Regions from separate parts of the Pseudoalteromonas issachenkonii genome, predicted to be linked through region 1. Evidence: riboswitches for the same ligand, from Rfam matches in the RefSeq annotation. Region 1 holds a riboswitch; the other holds the start of a gene.
What was found. Region 1 has a riboswitch for lysine ahead of lysC (lysine-sensitive aspartokinase 3). Riboswitches for the same ligand answer to the same signal wherever they lie in the genome.
Positions count from the first base shown of each region.

Region 2: linked by a shared signal. The riboswitch ahead of dapA (4-hydroxy-tetrahydrodipicolinate synthase) and the one ahead of lysC (lysine-sensitive aspartokinase 3) in region 1 are both predicted to bind lysine.

Region 1 is NZ_CP011030.1:1,895,826-1,903,553, forward strand. It holds gene PISS_RS08745 (NAD(P)-dependent oxidoreductase) at 1-458, opposite strand, end outside; gene PISS_RS08750 (glutathione peroxidase) at 579-1,121, shown strand; gene PISS_RS08755 (2-hydroxyacid dehydrogenase) at 1,210-2,190, shown strand; gene PISS_RS08760 (sodium-dependent transporter) at 2,286-3,608, opposite strand; gene PISS_RS08765 (4'-phosphopantetheinyl transferase family protein) at 3,775-4,533, shown strand; gene lysC (lysine-sensitive aspartokinase 3) at 4,510-5,901, opposite strand; lysine riboswitch at 5,977-6,149, opposite strand; gene nhaD (sodium:proton antiporter NhaD) at 6,248-7,495, opposite strand; gene PISS_RS08780 (hypothetical protein) at 7,692-7,728, shown strand, end outside.
Region 2 is NZ_CP011030.1:202,766-210,493, reverse strand. It holds gene acnB (bifunctional aconitate hydratase 2/2-methylisocitrate dehydratase) at 1-1,125, opposite strand, end outside; gene PISS_RS01020 (OmpA family protein) at 1,381-2,445, opposite strand; gene PISS_RS01015 (protein adenylyltransferase SelO) at 2,767-4,176, opposite strand; gene PISS_RS01010 (DNA-3-methyladenine glycosylase I) at 4,185-4,883, opposite strand; lysine riboswitch at 5,071-5,250, shown strand; gene dapA (4-hydroxy-tetrahydrodipicolinate synthase) at 5,378-6,262, shown strand; gene PISS_RS01000 (2,3,4,5-tetrahydropyridine-2,6-dicarboxylate N-succinyltransferase) at 6,278-7,018, shown strand; gene PISS_RS00995 (PLP-dependent decarboxylase) at 7,018-7,728, shown strand, end outside.

The DNA.
Region 1 (7,728 bases):
ATGATAGGTTGTGCTTTAGCAAATACCGTTTCGTTGCCACCGGCCATAACGGTTAATACCCCGTTTTCAGCACCTGCTTGACCGCCCGATACTGGCGCATCAATAAAGTCGATATGCTGTAAAGCCGCTTTTGCCGCAACTTCACGCGCTACCTCAGCAGAAGTAGTTGTGTGATCGATTAAAATCGTGTTTTTGTCCATACCAGCTAAAACGCCATCATCGCCGTATACCACTGACCGTAAGTCGTCGTCATTGCCAACACACATAAATACCATATCGGCACCACTTGCAGCTTCACGCGGGGTAGGTGCAAAACTGCCGTTAAAATCTTCAACCCATTTTTGTGCTTTAGCTGCTGTGCGGTTATAAACACATACGCTGTGCCCCGCTTTTGCTAGATGCCCTGCCATTGGGTAACCCATTACGCCTAAACCTATAAATGCAATTTTTACTGACATAAAAATGACCTATTTAACTGATAACTTAGAAACATAAGCTCGATTATGTCAATCGGCCGCTAAAAAAGCGAATGAAAGTCTTTTAAAATTTCCCTCATACGGAAATTAGGTAGGTAATCTATGGATAGTATTTATCAATTTAACGCACCACTTTGTAATAACGATGATTTTTCTTTGAGTCAGCTAAAAGGAAAAACGGTTCTTATTGTTAATACCGCCAGTAAATGTCATTTTTCTGCGCAATTATGCGCGCTAGAAAAGCTATATCAACAATACAAAAACGATGGGTTTACTATTTTAGCCTTTCCGTGTAATCAATTTGATAAAAATGAGCCATTAGAGGGAATGGCCATTAAAGACTATTATCAAAAACATTTTTCAATTAATTTTGAGGTGTTTAATAAGGTCATGGTAAATGGCCCAGATACGCATCCACTGTTTAGTTATTTAAAGTCTCATACACGAGGTATTGCACAAAACCGAGCAATAAAATGGAACTTCACTAAGTTTTTAGTTAATGCACAAGGGCAGCTGGTTGCTCGCTATGCACCGCGAACTAAACCGGAGTCATTACATAATGTAATAACAAGCTGCTTAGAATCAGTGCCCGTTATAAAACCGACGACCGCTCGTTTAGGAGTCCGTTCGGCTGTATTAAAATAATCCTTTCGTAATTAAAACAACAAGAGTGAAGCATCTATAGTAAGAATAGTTTATGGTAATAAAATAATTGATTACTTGGAGCTAGTTAATGGATATTGCTTTTTTTAGTGCTCAGAAATATGAGCGACCTTTTTTTGAGCAAAGTTTAAATGGCTTTTCTAACATCACTATTACTTATTTTGAGCAAAGTTTATCGCCGCAGACGGCAATATTAGCTAAAAACTTTGACGCTGTGTGCGTATTTGTCAACGATACAGTAGATAAAGCAGTGATTGAGCAACTTTCCACATTGGGTGTTAGCGCTATTTTATTACGCTGTGCGGGGTTTAATAACGTTGACTTGCCTGTTGCCAAACAGCATAACCTCAGCGTATTACGCGTACCCGCCTACAGCCCTGAGGCAGTAGCGGAGCATTGTGTTGCCCTTATGCTTACCCTCAGTCGTAAAACACACAAAGCTTATAACCGCGTGCGCGAAGACAACTTTGATTTAAATGGCTTACTTGGGTTTAACTTACATAACAAGACCATAGGGATTATAGGCTGCGGTAAAATAGGCTTGGCACTGTGTAACATTTTAAATGGTTTTGGCGCTAACGTTTTAGTGTGCGACCCTTTTGCAAAACCAGGCAATTACACTATTACCGATTTAAATACCCTACTTGCCCAAAGCGATATAATTTCACTGCACTGCCCGCTGAGCGAAGATACGCATCATTTAATCGATGACGCTGCATTTAATAAAATGAAAACCGGGGTCATGCTCATTAATACTTCTCGCGGTGCGCTGGTAAACAGCCAAGCGTGTATTAAAGCACTTAAATCACAAAAACTGGGGTACTTAGGGCTTGATGTGTACGAACAAGAATCAGAACTGTTTTTTAAAAACCACAGTGACGAAATAAATCAAGACGATATATTTTCTCGCTTAGTGAGTTTTAGAAACGTGTTAATAACAGGGCATCAAGGCTTTTTTACTCAAGAAGCTCTAACCGAAATCGCTAATATAACATTACAAAATGCAAACGAGCTTGCTCAAGGGCAAACGCTAACCAATCAAGTATTGTAATATCAAGTCATTTAAACTGTAAAAAGCGAACTTTCGGGTGACTCCCAATAGTTCGCTTTTTAAAACTGCATTTTTAAATTCGCGTTTAAAAGTTTTTAACCAAACGCTACATTTGCAAATACTAAGGTCATAAGTACAGGACACACAAAGCGAATATATTGTGCAAACCAATAGTGCGGCCCACTACTTGCCTTGTTCAGTTTATTACCACGTTGCCATAGCCAGCCTACCGTTATAAAGTAAAACAGCCCCATTAACGGCAATTGGTATTGAGTAAATACCATAATCACTAAACCAAATAACCAATCAAAGTTTAATATAATGGTACTGGCACAAATAAGCACAACAGCACTGACTGCCCATGTTGCTTTGGTTCTATCTACACTGTGGTTTTCAACCAAAAATGCCACAGGGATCTCAGTTGATGAAATAGTTGAGGTAACTGAAGCTATCGACATCAAAACAAAAAATAATAAGCCAACCAATAAACCAATTTCACCCATAGTGCCAAATAGCTCAGGTAATATGGCAAAAATAAGTTGCCCCTCACCAATTAGTTTACCGTTACTAAAGACTTCAACGCCATTGTACTGGGCAACATAAATAGCCGGAATTATTAATAAGCCCGCCAAAAACGCCACGCTGGTATCAAGTAGCGCAACACTTGCGGTTAATTTTGGTAAGTTAGCTCCGGGTTTTAAATATGAGCCGTAAATCATCATACAGCCTACCCCAAGCGACAACGAAAAGAACGCTTGCCCCATTGCGGCAATAATTAAATCCGGGTCGAGTATTTTGCTAAAATCAGGCACTAAATAAGCAGCAAACCCTTCGCTTGCGCCATCTAACGTTGCAATATAAATAATAAGCCCAATAAGGAGAACAAGTAAAAGCGGCATTAAACGGCGTGACCAGGTTTCTATTCCCGACTTCACCCCTTTTAAAATAATACTGGCGGTTAAAATAAGCATAAGCGGCGTAAAAATAAAATTACGTAACATAGAGTCGCTATGTAAAAACTCACTCAAGCTATGCAAGCCAAAAAAGCTACTTATAGGCTCTATAGCGTAGGAAAGCATCCAACCGGCCACAATTGAGTAAAAACTTAACATAACGATGGCACCGGCAAGGCCAATATAGCCTGCTGCGGCTCCCACTTTAGGGGCATGATCTTGCCATGCTTGGCTTAGCGCTTTAACAGGGTTAGCTTGGGCTTTGTAACCTAAATACAGCTCGGTGTACAAAGCAGGTAACGCCAGCAAAAAAATAACGATAAAGTAAACCAGTAAAAATGCGCCGCCACCATGATTAGCAGCCTGCGTAGGAAAACCCCATATATTACCTAAACCTACCGCTGCACCGGCTGCTGCCAATACAAAACCTAGTCGACTTTGAAAACCATCACGCACTTGTGCCATACACCTACAAATCTGTTATTATTTTAACGAATGCGAATTAAACCATATTTAAGAGCGGCTGAGTAATAAAAATGTACTTAGCGCTCACAACAACTAACAACCGCTCACAAACTATCCAGCTTTGGGTAATAAATATGTAATCGGTCGTCATTTATAACGAGCAATGATGAGTGTAACTTACTTTGAAAACCAGCTAAAAGCCACGCCCGCTTTCGCAAATAACAGCCATTGCATTGCGTTGCTTAACGCAACCACCCTCAATGTGGGTGAATTTGATTTACCCCACTATTTAAGCCCTTTTGAGCTCAATGTTATTAATCGGCGTAAAAATCCACAGGCTAAACAAGAATATTTAGCCACACGTTTAGTGCTTAAATACCTAGTAAAAACCGCTTGTTCTTCTTATGCATCATTAAAGCTGTGTGATATTAGTTCTGAATTTAACCCCGATAACAGTAAATTAGAATTACATATTAAAAATACAACAGGCGTGATCAGTTGCTGTATTTCTCATTCTCATGGTTTTGTAGGTGCAGCGTTAAATGTAGCATCAACTCAATTTGGCTTTGATATTGAAAAAATTAGTTTAAAGCGCCCTTTTAATAAACTCGCTAAACACTTTTACCACCCAGCCGAAGTGAGTTTAATAACCAATACAGATAACATAACAACTCAAGCACATCATTTTTTTAGGATTTGGACATTAAAAGAAGCGCTGGCTAAAGCCACCAGCCGCCCCATTGCTCAATTATTAAGCCCTAATGTGTTTAACGAACTTAATAACACTCAGCTTACAGCTTGTAGCAATACCGTGGTTGGAGCACATAACGACATGTTTGATATTAGCGTTGTGGCAAAAAAAAGCACCGACTGGCGGTGCTCAATAATAACTATTAACGATTTACGCAGCGCAATCACTTTCTAGTAATCGACTATGAATCGCTTGAACCACTGCATCAGACTCGCTTTGCTCAACTAAAAAGCACAAGTTATGTTTACTTGCACCATGGCAAATAAGTCTAATATTAAAATCACTTAATACTTTCATTAAATTCATTTCGTGCTGACGCAATACAATTTCAGACCCAATAAGTGCTACTAGGGTTAAATTGTTCTCAACCGATACATGGCAAAATTCAGCGAGTTTATCTAAGCACTCTTGATCTAGCTCTGGGCGTGATGCATTAGGCGCATTATCAAGGGTAATTGCTACACTAATTTCAGAGGTGGTAACCAAATCTACCGAAATATTACACTCACTTAAAATAGTAAATATACGCGCTAAAAAGCCACTGGCTAACAGCATTTCTGGGCTTTTAAGGGTTAATAATATTTGATTTTTACGTTGTGTTACCGCACGAATACCAGGTAGCTGCGATTTTTCACGTTCAATCCACGTACCGCCAAGTTCTGGCTCTGTGCTTGAGCCAACAAACACATTAATATGGCTGCGACTGGCAGGTAAAATAGTTGCCGGATGCAATACTTTAGCGCCAAAGGTCGCCATTTCTGCTGCTTCATCAAAACTTAAACGCGCAATAGGAGTGGCTTTTACACACAAACGAGGATCGGTGCTAAAAATACCTACTACGTCAGTCCAAATATGCACACTTTTAGCGTTAATAGCCTCAGCAAGCAGTGCAGCGCTATAATCTGAGCCGCCTCGACCGAGCGTGGTCGTTAAATTGTTTGCATCGCTACCAATAAACCCTTGGGTCACAATAACGCTATCATCAAGCAGCGGAATTAAATGTGCTTTAGCGGCTTGCGCTGTGGCGGCCACATTTGGTGTTGCTTTACCAAATTGGCTATCGGTTTTAAGCACCTGGCGCACATCAAAACGAGTGGCATTTAAACCCTTTAACCTTAGTACTTGGGTAAATAAGTACGACGATAAACGCTCGCCAAAGCTAAGTAGCTCATCGAACTGCTGCTCAGTATTGAGTGTTTGTGCCGCCAACGTTTGAAATGCATCAAGCGTTTGATTAAACCCAAGGGCTAAATCCTCATCTAACGACAGGTCATTTAAAATAGCCTGCTGAATCGCAAGGACACCATCAATATGCTGTTGGCGTTTAGTGGCTTCAATACCCGCTTTGCAAAGCTCCACTAAATGATTGGTCACTCCGGCACTGGCGCTTACTGCAACAATACGTACATTTTTATCGTTTACGATAATTTCGCTACAACGGCTCATCGCCTCAAAGTTAGCAACGCTGGTGCCACCAAATTTGGCAACAATGTAATCTGATTTTGTGCACTGTGAACTTTGTGGCACTGGTTGGGTAGTCATTTCGTCTCCTTTCGCGGCATCCAAACCGCAATAAAACAAGAAGAACTTGGCAGGAAATAAAGATAAGAAAAATCTACTGCCAGAAGCTCTCCACCTAAATTGGTGACAGTTTTGAGGATTCAGCCCCATAAACCGAAAAACAATGGTAACGACCCATTATTTTCCTCGGCGAGTACTTCCCTCCTTAATGATCGCAGGCTGTCGTTGCCTCACATTAAGTACCTAAGTATCGCACCTCTTCTGAATGTATTATTAACCTGTGGCTAATAAAACAAAACCGCACTAAGAGTGCGGCTTTGAAAGTTATCGTTTAGACGTCTAGCTGTCAAGTCGTTTTACTATAAAATCAAATAAAACTACCCATTAAGTAAGAGCCCGCATAACCAAAGGTGTAACACAGTAATAAATACAGCGATAAGCGAAGGTAACTTGCAAACGTCAGCTCTTTTACCTTACTCATGGCTATAATACCGGCCGCCGAGCCAATGATTAGCATAGAGCCACCTACACCGGTTGCATACGTAAACGACAACCAATGCTGTTGACTCATTACAATGTCGGCTTTTAATAACGCTGCCGTTAGTGGCACGTTATCAACACCTGCAGATAAAATACCCATTAAGTAGTTTGCGTACTCTGGCGCCATTACCGTATACAAATTAGTAAATTGGCTCAGTACCCCAACTTCTTTTAACGCACCAACAAGCAGTAACACACCCACGAAAAACAATAAGGTGTCGTACTCTATGTCGCGTATAAAATCGATCATATCTTTGTTGATGTCTTTTTTGCGCATTAAAAATTGCGCGACTAAAAACATAATAGATAAACCCAATAAAAAAGTAAGCAGAGGCGGTACACTGTATAAAACACTCAATGTAAGCGTAGCAATAACCGTAGTGAAGAAAATAACCGCAATGGTTATGTCGGTTTTTTCAATACGTTTAAATTTAGTTTTTTTAAACTCGAGTTGCTTATTCATGCCAATTGATAACAAAGTAGCCAGTAATAATACACTTAGTAACGCAGGCACAATTAACAGTAATAAATTGCTAATTGTTACTTTACCATCAAGGAAAATCATAAGTGTGGTTACATCACCCGTGATAAGTGATACACCACCGGAGTTTACAGCAAATACAATAAGCGTGGCGTACTTAACTAACTTTTTGGCTTCAAGTTTTAATGACATAATCACTGCCAGTGATATTAGCGTGGCCGTAACGTTGTCTGAAATAGATGAAAATAAAAACGCAAAACACCCCACCAAAAACATCAGCTTTCGCTCACTAATGCTGGTTGGCATAATCCGATTCACAACATTTTCGATAAGTCCTTTAGAGTTTAAATAGGCGACAAAGGTCATTGCGGCCATTAAAAACAGCCATAAAGAAGCAATTTCTAAAATATTGTGGTCTAGGAGGGTTTGAATCGTTTCGGGGCTTTGCCCATTAAGAGGAAAAATAAAGGAGATAATCCAGCAAAGTGTACCAAAAAATAACGTCGTTTTGGCTTTGTTAACGTGGATCACATCCTCAATAACGATAAGCAAGAATGCAATCGCTATCAGCGTCAGGATAATCGAGGAAACCATGATATTAAACAACCTTCGGGGTTAAGTAAAAATTGAAACCATGTAAAAAATATACCCACAAACTCTATGTGCCTATATTCGGCGCGGATACTATCACTAAGCGGGTGTAAAAACTATTATTAAATCGTCGCAAAAACGAATACCATATAAGTTCGAGAAATATAAAATAACGAATACTAGGAAGTTGCAACGCCTTATGATCCCAGCTAAAAAGCTACTTAATACCCTAAATG
Region 2 (7,728 bases), 1.7 Mb from region 1:
AGTCACTGCTGGTACTTTAAATACGTCAGTTGCGCCTAAACCTAATGATGTACGTGCTTTGTCTGTAAGACCACGACCAATGATCAATGGAATACGACCACCAGCACGAACTTCGTCTAAAATCACCTCTGATTTAAGTTCAAATGTAGAAATCACATCATCAGTACCATGACGTTTCACAACACCTTCATAAGGGTAGATGTCGATTTGGTCACCCATGTTGAATTCATCAACATTTAATTCGATTGGTAACGCACCCGAGTCTTCCATCGTGTTGAAAAAAATAGGCGCAATCTTGTTACCTAAACATACACCACCCACGCGCTTGTTTGGTACGAATGGGATATCATCCCCCATAAACCAAAGCACAGAGTTTGTTGCAGACTTACGCGAAGAGCCTGTACCAACAACGTCACCTACGTAAGCAAGTGGTAAGCCTTTTGTTTTTAATTCTTCAAGCTGAGTGATTGGACCTACTTCACCGTCTTTGTCAGGGTTAATACCATCACGCTCATTTTTAAGCATGGCTAATGCATGAAGCGGAATATCAGGACGTGACCATGCATCTGGTGCTGGTGATAAATCATCGGTGTTTGTCTCGCCAGTGACTTTAAATACCGTAACAGAGATTTTTTCAGCAACGGCTGGCTTATTGATAAACCATTCTGCAGCAGCCCAAGACTCTATAATTTGCTTGGCGTATGCATTACCTGCTTTTGCTTTTTCTTCTACATCGTAGAACGCATCAAACATTAATAATGTGTTCGAAAGGCCTTTTACTACAATTGGCGCTAACGCTTCGTCATCAAGTAGTTCAACCATTGGCGCAATATTGTAGCCACCGAGCATAGTACCTAGTAACTCAGCTGCTTTTTCTTTAGAAATCAATGGAGAAACAGCTTCACCTTTAGCAACAGCCGCTAAAAATCCTGCTTTAATGTAGGCTGCATCATCAACACCTGGTGGTACGCGGTTGATCAGTAGTTCTAGGATGAACTCTTCTTCACCTGCCGGTGGCGTTTTAATTAGCTCAATAAGATCAGCCGTCTGCTGAGCATCTAATGGCGCTGGTACGATACCTAACGCGGCACGTTCTTCTACGTGTTTACGATATTCTTGTAGCACAGTATTGCCCTCTTGGTGACGTTAAAGTATTCGGTGGTGTTTACTAAACACACCATAACCCAATACTTATAGTATTCTATCTGCCGATTATAAAGCTTTTGTGCATAGATTAAAATCCATCCAGTTAGGCAACTAGTTATACCGATTATTAATAATATGAATAGTGAACAAAGTAAAACCAACTCCCATGAATACCTATTAAGCAGCCATAAAAAAACCCAGCCTAAGCTGGGTTTTTACTCAATAATGAGACTATTAACGTAATACTTTTACACGTTTAATAGATTTTACGTGTGCTTCAACGCGGCGGTTTTCAGCATGCGCTTTTGCCGTATTCGCTTCATTTTTAAGGCGTTCTTCACCTAAACCTGCCGTTGTGATGCGATCTTCTGCAATACCATCAGCAATTAGCTTTTTAGCTACTGCATCAGCACGTTTTTTAGATAACCATTTATTGTAAGACGCTTTACCTACTGCAGACGTATGACCTTCAAGAAGCACTGTTGTATCTGGGTACTCTTTTAAGAAAGTCGCTACTTCATCAATATCATTTAAGTACTGCTGTGAAACTGACGAGTCATTGTTAGGGAATGTTACTAACAAGCTTACTGTTACTTCAGTATCTTCATAAAGTGTACAACCATCGCTACCAACAGCATCTGTCATAGGCGTATTGGCACATTTATCATCTACATCAGGAATGCTGTCTTTATCTGTATCAGCAAGTGCTACCGGCACAGGAACAATTTCTGGCTCTGGCTGTGGTGCAGGCTCAACCGGTGCTACTGGCGCCGATTTTTGACCAAAGAAGTAGTTTATACCTAATTTAGCGCCAACATCTGTGTAGCCTTTGTCTAAACCTTGGTAAACACTGGTTTCAGCATTAACAAAAAAGTTGTCTGTAACAAAGTGTCGGTAACCTACACCTGCGTTTACAAACGTGTTGTCATCAACAACATCAATATCTTTCAGACCAAATAAGCCGTAGAAAGGACCGCCACCAAAGTGGTAAAGTGCATCGATACCGTAACGTTCGCCGTCAATATCGTTGCGGTTGTTCAATACTTTGTCGTGAGCATTAAAGTCTAGGTCTGCGTACTCTAAACGCGCACTCCAGTAATCATTAAAGCGGTAGCCTAATTCAGCACCCCAGCCTGTTGACTCATTAACGTCAAGGCCAGCTTGCTCACGCATGTTTTTCCACGAAGCATCGTAATAATCGCCGAATGCACCGATGTAAAAGCCTTCTTGCTCGGCTGCGAAAGTAGATGCGCTAGTTGCAGCTAACGCAATAGCCATTGTAAGTGATTTTAATTTCATTGTTTTCTTCCCATTTTAACAACTAAAAATGTAGCTAAGCATTGCTAGCTCTTCTAACTTACCTATACAGTAACTGAGTCTTTGTTAATCAATACTTAACGCAAATATATTTTTTTCAATATCTAGGATAATAAAACTAGCTCATAAAAAATGTCGATGAACACAGGCTAGCTCAAAAAGCAAACAATCGCTTTAAACCCCACACGATCACTGGCTTTTATGGAGTGATGGTATCACCCGTTCATAGTTTGCTCTATGAATGAACGTCGCTCGGGTAAAAAATGACCTTTTATATTCATTTTAAAATGCAAAAAACCATACTTAAGTACCACAAAAAGTACGATAATTCTTATCATCTTCGGGCGGCGTTTGAAACTCTGTGGCCTGCACATGGTTTGTGTAAGGGCTCGCCATCACTTGGCTAAAACGACTGAGTAGCTCACTACCCCCATGCGTAGTGTACTGCGTAATAATATCTTCAATAATATGATTACGCGGAATCACACTTGGGTTTGCCTGTCGCATTATATTATAACTATGCTCATTAGTTCGTGTTTGCCATTGCTGCGCCCATGATACGAGTGCTGATGGTATTTGCGCTTGTCCATTTAACGATTCAGTTAACGCATTAAAAGTATTGGTATAATCAAGCTGGTGTTGTTTTAATAACCCTAGTAACTCTCCCACCAACTCATTATCTTTATCATCCGCGACTGTTAACCCTAACTTTTGCGCCCACATAGCGCTAAATTGTTGGTTAAATTGCGTTGAAAAGCCCTCAATTAAAGGCGTCATCATTGCCACCGCTTGCTCGTCATCGTCACTGATCAGCGCTATTAGACTCTCTGCTAAGCGGGCACAGTTCCAACTTGCCATGTTTGGCTGATTACCAAACGCATAACGCCCTTGTTTATCAATAGAGCTAAACACGGTATCAAAATCAAACTGGTTCATCATGGCACATGGGCCGTAATCTATGGTTTCACCACTAATTAAGGTGTTATCGGTGTTCATAACTCCATGAATAAACCCCACCCTCATCCAACTTACGACTAATTTGACTTGGTTGGCGATCACTGCAGCTAAAAAATCTAAATAACGCTGAGCGCCAGTGCTGTTAATCTCGGGATAGTGTCTTTGAATGGCTAAGTCGGCTAAGTTTTTTAGGCTAGTAACGTCACCTTGAGTGGCTAAATATTGAAACGAGCCCACCCGAATATGACTGCTGGCGAGTCGGGTTACAATAGCACCTGGTTGAGGTGGGTTGCGATAAACGGTTTCGCCACTGCCAACCACGGCTAAACAACGCGTTGTTGGAATGCCAAGCGCGTGCATAGCTTCGCTCATTACGTACTCACGAATAGCTGGACCTAATGCACAGCGGCCATCGCCTCCGCGCGAAAATGGCGTAGCACCAGCGCCTTTTAATTGCAGATCCCAAAGCTGATTTTTATCATCGCTAATCGCACCGAGCAAATGTGCCCTACCATCCCCTAGTCGCGGTGAAAAGTGACCAAACTGATGACCAGAATATCCCAGTGCCACCGCAGAAATCGCTTGGGGTTCATTACCGCTAAATATATTTGCTCGAGAATCGGCACTCACCTGTATATTAAATTGCTTAGCTAGGGGCTCATTCCATAACAATAACTGTGGCGCTGTCACCTTGGCTGGATGATCGCTAATTGCAAACCCCTCACCAATGTCGGTATACCTTGGCACTAATTTCATGTTTAATCCTATTGTTTTTGGCTGATACCTACGCGATTGTCGCCTACACCATAAGCGACAATTAAGCTCAGCTCTTGCATGCTTAAGCCGCTTTGCTGCTGCAGTTCATTAAAGAATGCCTGCGCCGCACTTAGTGACTTTTTAGTTTGTAATCCGCCATCTATAATTTTATGGGCACGCAAATAGCTTTCTACGTCTCTTGAAAGTAAAAAAGTATCTTTTCCTAAGGCGCGCAGCGCATAAGGGCCGGTATTACCACCAAGCCTTGCACCATGCTTTTTTAAATACGCCCACAAGCCAATAATATCTTCACTTGGCCAGTTAGCAATAAACTCACTAAAGCTGCCGTATTGCTCTGCAACTTCGTGGATCATATACGCATTTTCAGTAATAGTTTTTACTTTTTTATAGTTGCGTACAATCCGCTCATCACTGGCTTTTTGCTCAAGCATATCCGGTGGCATCATCAATAGTTTTTCAACATTGAAATCCCAGAAAACCTCTCTAAATCCGGCCCACTTACTGTTGATCACCGACCAATAAAAACCACTTTGAAAAACTTTCCGAGTAAATTCTTCTAGCCAATCATCATCATTTAATGTGAGGAGTTGTTTGTTAGATAAAGGTTTTGCGAGTAACAACTTAAGCATTTTTTCAGAGCCCTTTCGCTCTACCGCTCGCTTATAAATATCACTAAATTTTTCCATCTGCTTAATACCTTACTTCGACAATAGTACTAGTGTACGAGAAAAGCAGCTAATACGTAATAACTGTCAATCAGGATGAATCTATCTATATTTAGTCACTTGACACCTAGACGGCTAAAGTGGTTTAATCGCCACACTTACCCTATTACATTGTATTTGCTGATTGATTTTTCAATAGCAAGTGCAAAGGGCTGGAAGAGGTGCGTTATTCAGGTAGCGTATGTTAGGAGCGCAAACTCCATTGAGCATACGTGAGGGGAATTAACGCCGAGAGGTAACACTTTTTTGTGAAAGGTTGCTTCGGGCGACTAGGCTGAATCCTAGCGACTGTCACCAATAACATATTTGGTGGAGAGCTTCTGGTCTTAGTATAATAAGGCCGTGCGCCCTATTATTTAAGCCCATTCGCTCTTCGAATTATAAACACATTCAAAGAGTCAGGCATCCTAAATACCCGCCAAAAACTCGACGAATGCCCTATAAGTTCGTGAGAGATGATCAACAACTTCAATATTAACAATTTCCATTTATGGACTGCGCTGATCACCCCATTTGATCAAAATGGCCTAGTTGATTACGCAACCTTAAACACCTTAGTGGCCGAACAAGAAGCTGCTAACAATGGCATTTTACTGCTAGGTAGCACCGGCGAAGGGTTAGCCCTTACCCTCAAAGAACAGCAAGCCATCGTAGAGCATGTCTGCCAATTAAAACCGAGTGTCCCCCTTATGGTTGCGGTAGGCGGTAGTAACTTAAAGCAACAGCTTGAATGGGTTAATTACTGCAACCAGCTGCCTATCCATGGTTTTTTACTCGGCTCGCCTTTGTATGCCAAACCCGGTGTACTGGGGCAAACGCATTGGTTTGAAAGCTTACTCGATGCAAGTTCTCATCCGTGTATGCTTTATAACGTACCAGGACGTAGCGCCGTAAGCATTCCCATTGCGACTATTGAAAACCTCAAACATCATAAAAATTTATGGGCACTGAAAGAAGCCAGTGGCTCTATCTCTCAATTTGAAGCCTATCGACAAGCAGCGCCTGAACTAGCCATTTTTAGTGGTGACGATGCCCTCATGCCTTATTTTGCCCAAGCAGGTGCAAAAGGTTTAGTGTCGGTTGCAGCCAATGCATGGCCAGTGCAAACCCATGATTTTGTAAAGCGCAGTTTAAGCGGCCAACACCCTAATCTTTTTGTCCAGTGGTCTAGTGCTATCAATAGCTTATTTTCAGTAGCCAACCCTATCCCAGTCAAAGTGTTAATGCATTTACAAGGGCGTATTGGCAGTCCGTATTTACGCCCACCTTTAACACACCTTGAGCTGACACACACAGATGACATTTCATCGGCAAACAACACCATTTTATCTTGGCATTAAATACAGGTTTTTATAATGAACTGGTTAGAACTATTAAATAATTTAGAAACGGGCGCGGTTCGCGCAGCAACACAAGACGAAAACGGCCAATGGCACGCTAACGTAGAAGTAAAGCAAGGCATTTTAGAAGCCTTTAAAAACGGTCAAAACACCGAGTTTGCTGGCGGTTTTGTTGATAAACATAACTTAGCGCCGCAAAGCTTTGAAGCCACAGCAGGAGTTCGCATGGTACCCGGTGGTTCAAGTGTGCGCCGTGGTGCACATGTTGCCAAAGGCACTATTATTATGCCACCTGCGTACGTAAATATTGGTGCATTTATTGACGAGGGCACTATGGTAGATAGCCACGCATTGGTTGGCTCATGTGCTCAAGTAGGTAAAAATGTGCATTTAAGCGCAGCGGTACAATTAGGCGGAGTACTTGAGCCCATTGGCGCAAGCCCTGTGGTCATAGAAGACGATGCATTCATTGGTGCAGGCTGTGTGATTGTTGAAGGCGTGGTAGTTAAAAAAGGCGCGGTACTTGCCCCAGGTGTTCGCTTATCTGCAACCATCCCTGTTTATGACTGCGTAAATGAGCGCCAGCTTGATAAAGGCGAAGCAATCCCTGAATACGCGATTGTGATCCCTGGATCTCGCCCTGCGTCAAACGATTGGGCGCGTGAGCAAGGCTTAAGCATGTCGTGTGCGTTAATTGTTAAATACCGTGACGAGCAAAGTGACGCGTCATTATTGCTTGAAGAGGTTTTACGTTAATGACCTTTTTGAGCACGCCCGTTAAAAGCGCTATTGATAAGCTATCAACTGAGCTTGATACGCCCTTTTTTGTTTATGATCTTGATTCACTAAACACACATTTAACGCGTTTAGTAGCACAAACCGAGGTAAAACTCTGGTATGCAGTTAAAGCGAACCCGTTATCTAGCGTGATCCAACGCTTAAATAACGCTGGTTTTAACTTTGATGTCGCCAGTAAAGGCGAGCTTGAGCAAGTCCTTGCCCAAGGAGTTAACAGTGAACGCGTGCTCAACACGGGGCCTGCAAAAAGCCCTAAACAAATTAAGCACTTTATTGCGCGTGGCGTACGTACCTTTGTGGCCGAAAGTCTCAATCAGGTACGTTGGCTCAACGAACAAGCGATTGCTCAGCAGTGCCAGTTGCAGGTTTTGCTGCGTGTTCAATTACGCTGGCCCGAGGGTGATAAAAACCCGCTAGGGGGCGATAGTCTTACTCCATTTGGCTTAGGGTGCGACGAGTGGCAGGCGCTAAATACCAGTGACTACTGTGCACTTAATTTTGACGGTCTGCATATTTTTCAGTGGGGCAACATGCTTAGCAGCGACAAACTCGCTGAGCTGTGGACACAAATGATTACGCCGTTAAGGCAACTTGCTGAGGATTTAAATATTAACCTCAAGGTGCTGGATTTAGGTGGTGGTTTAGGTATTCCCTATACGCTTGATACG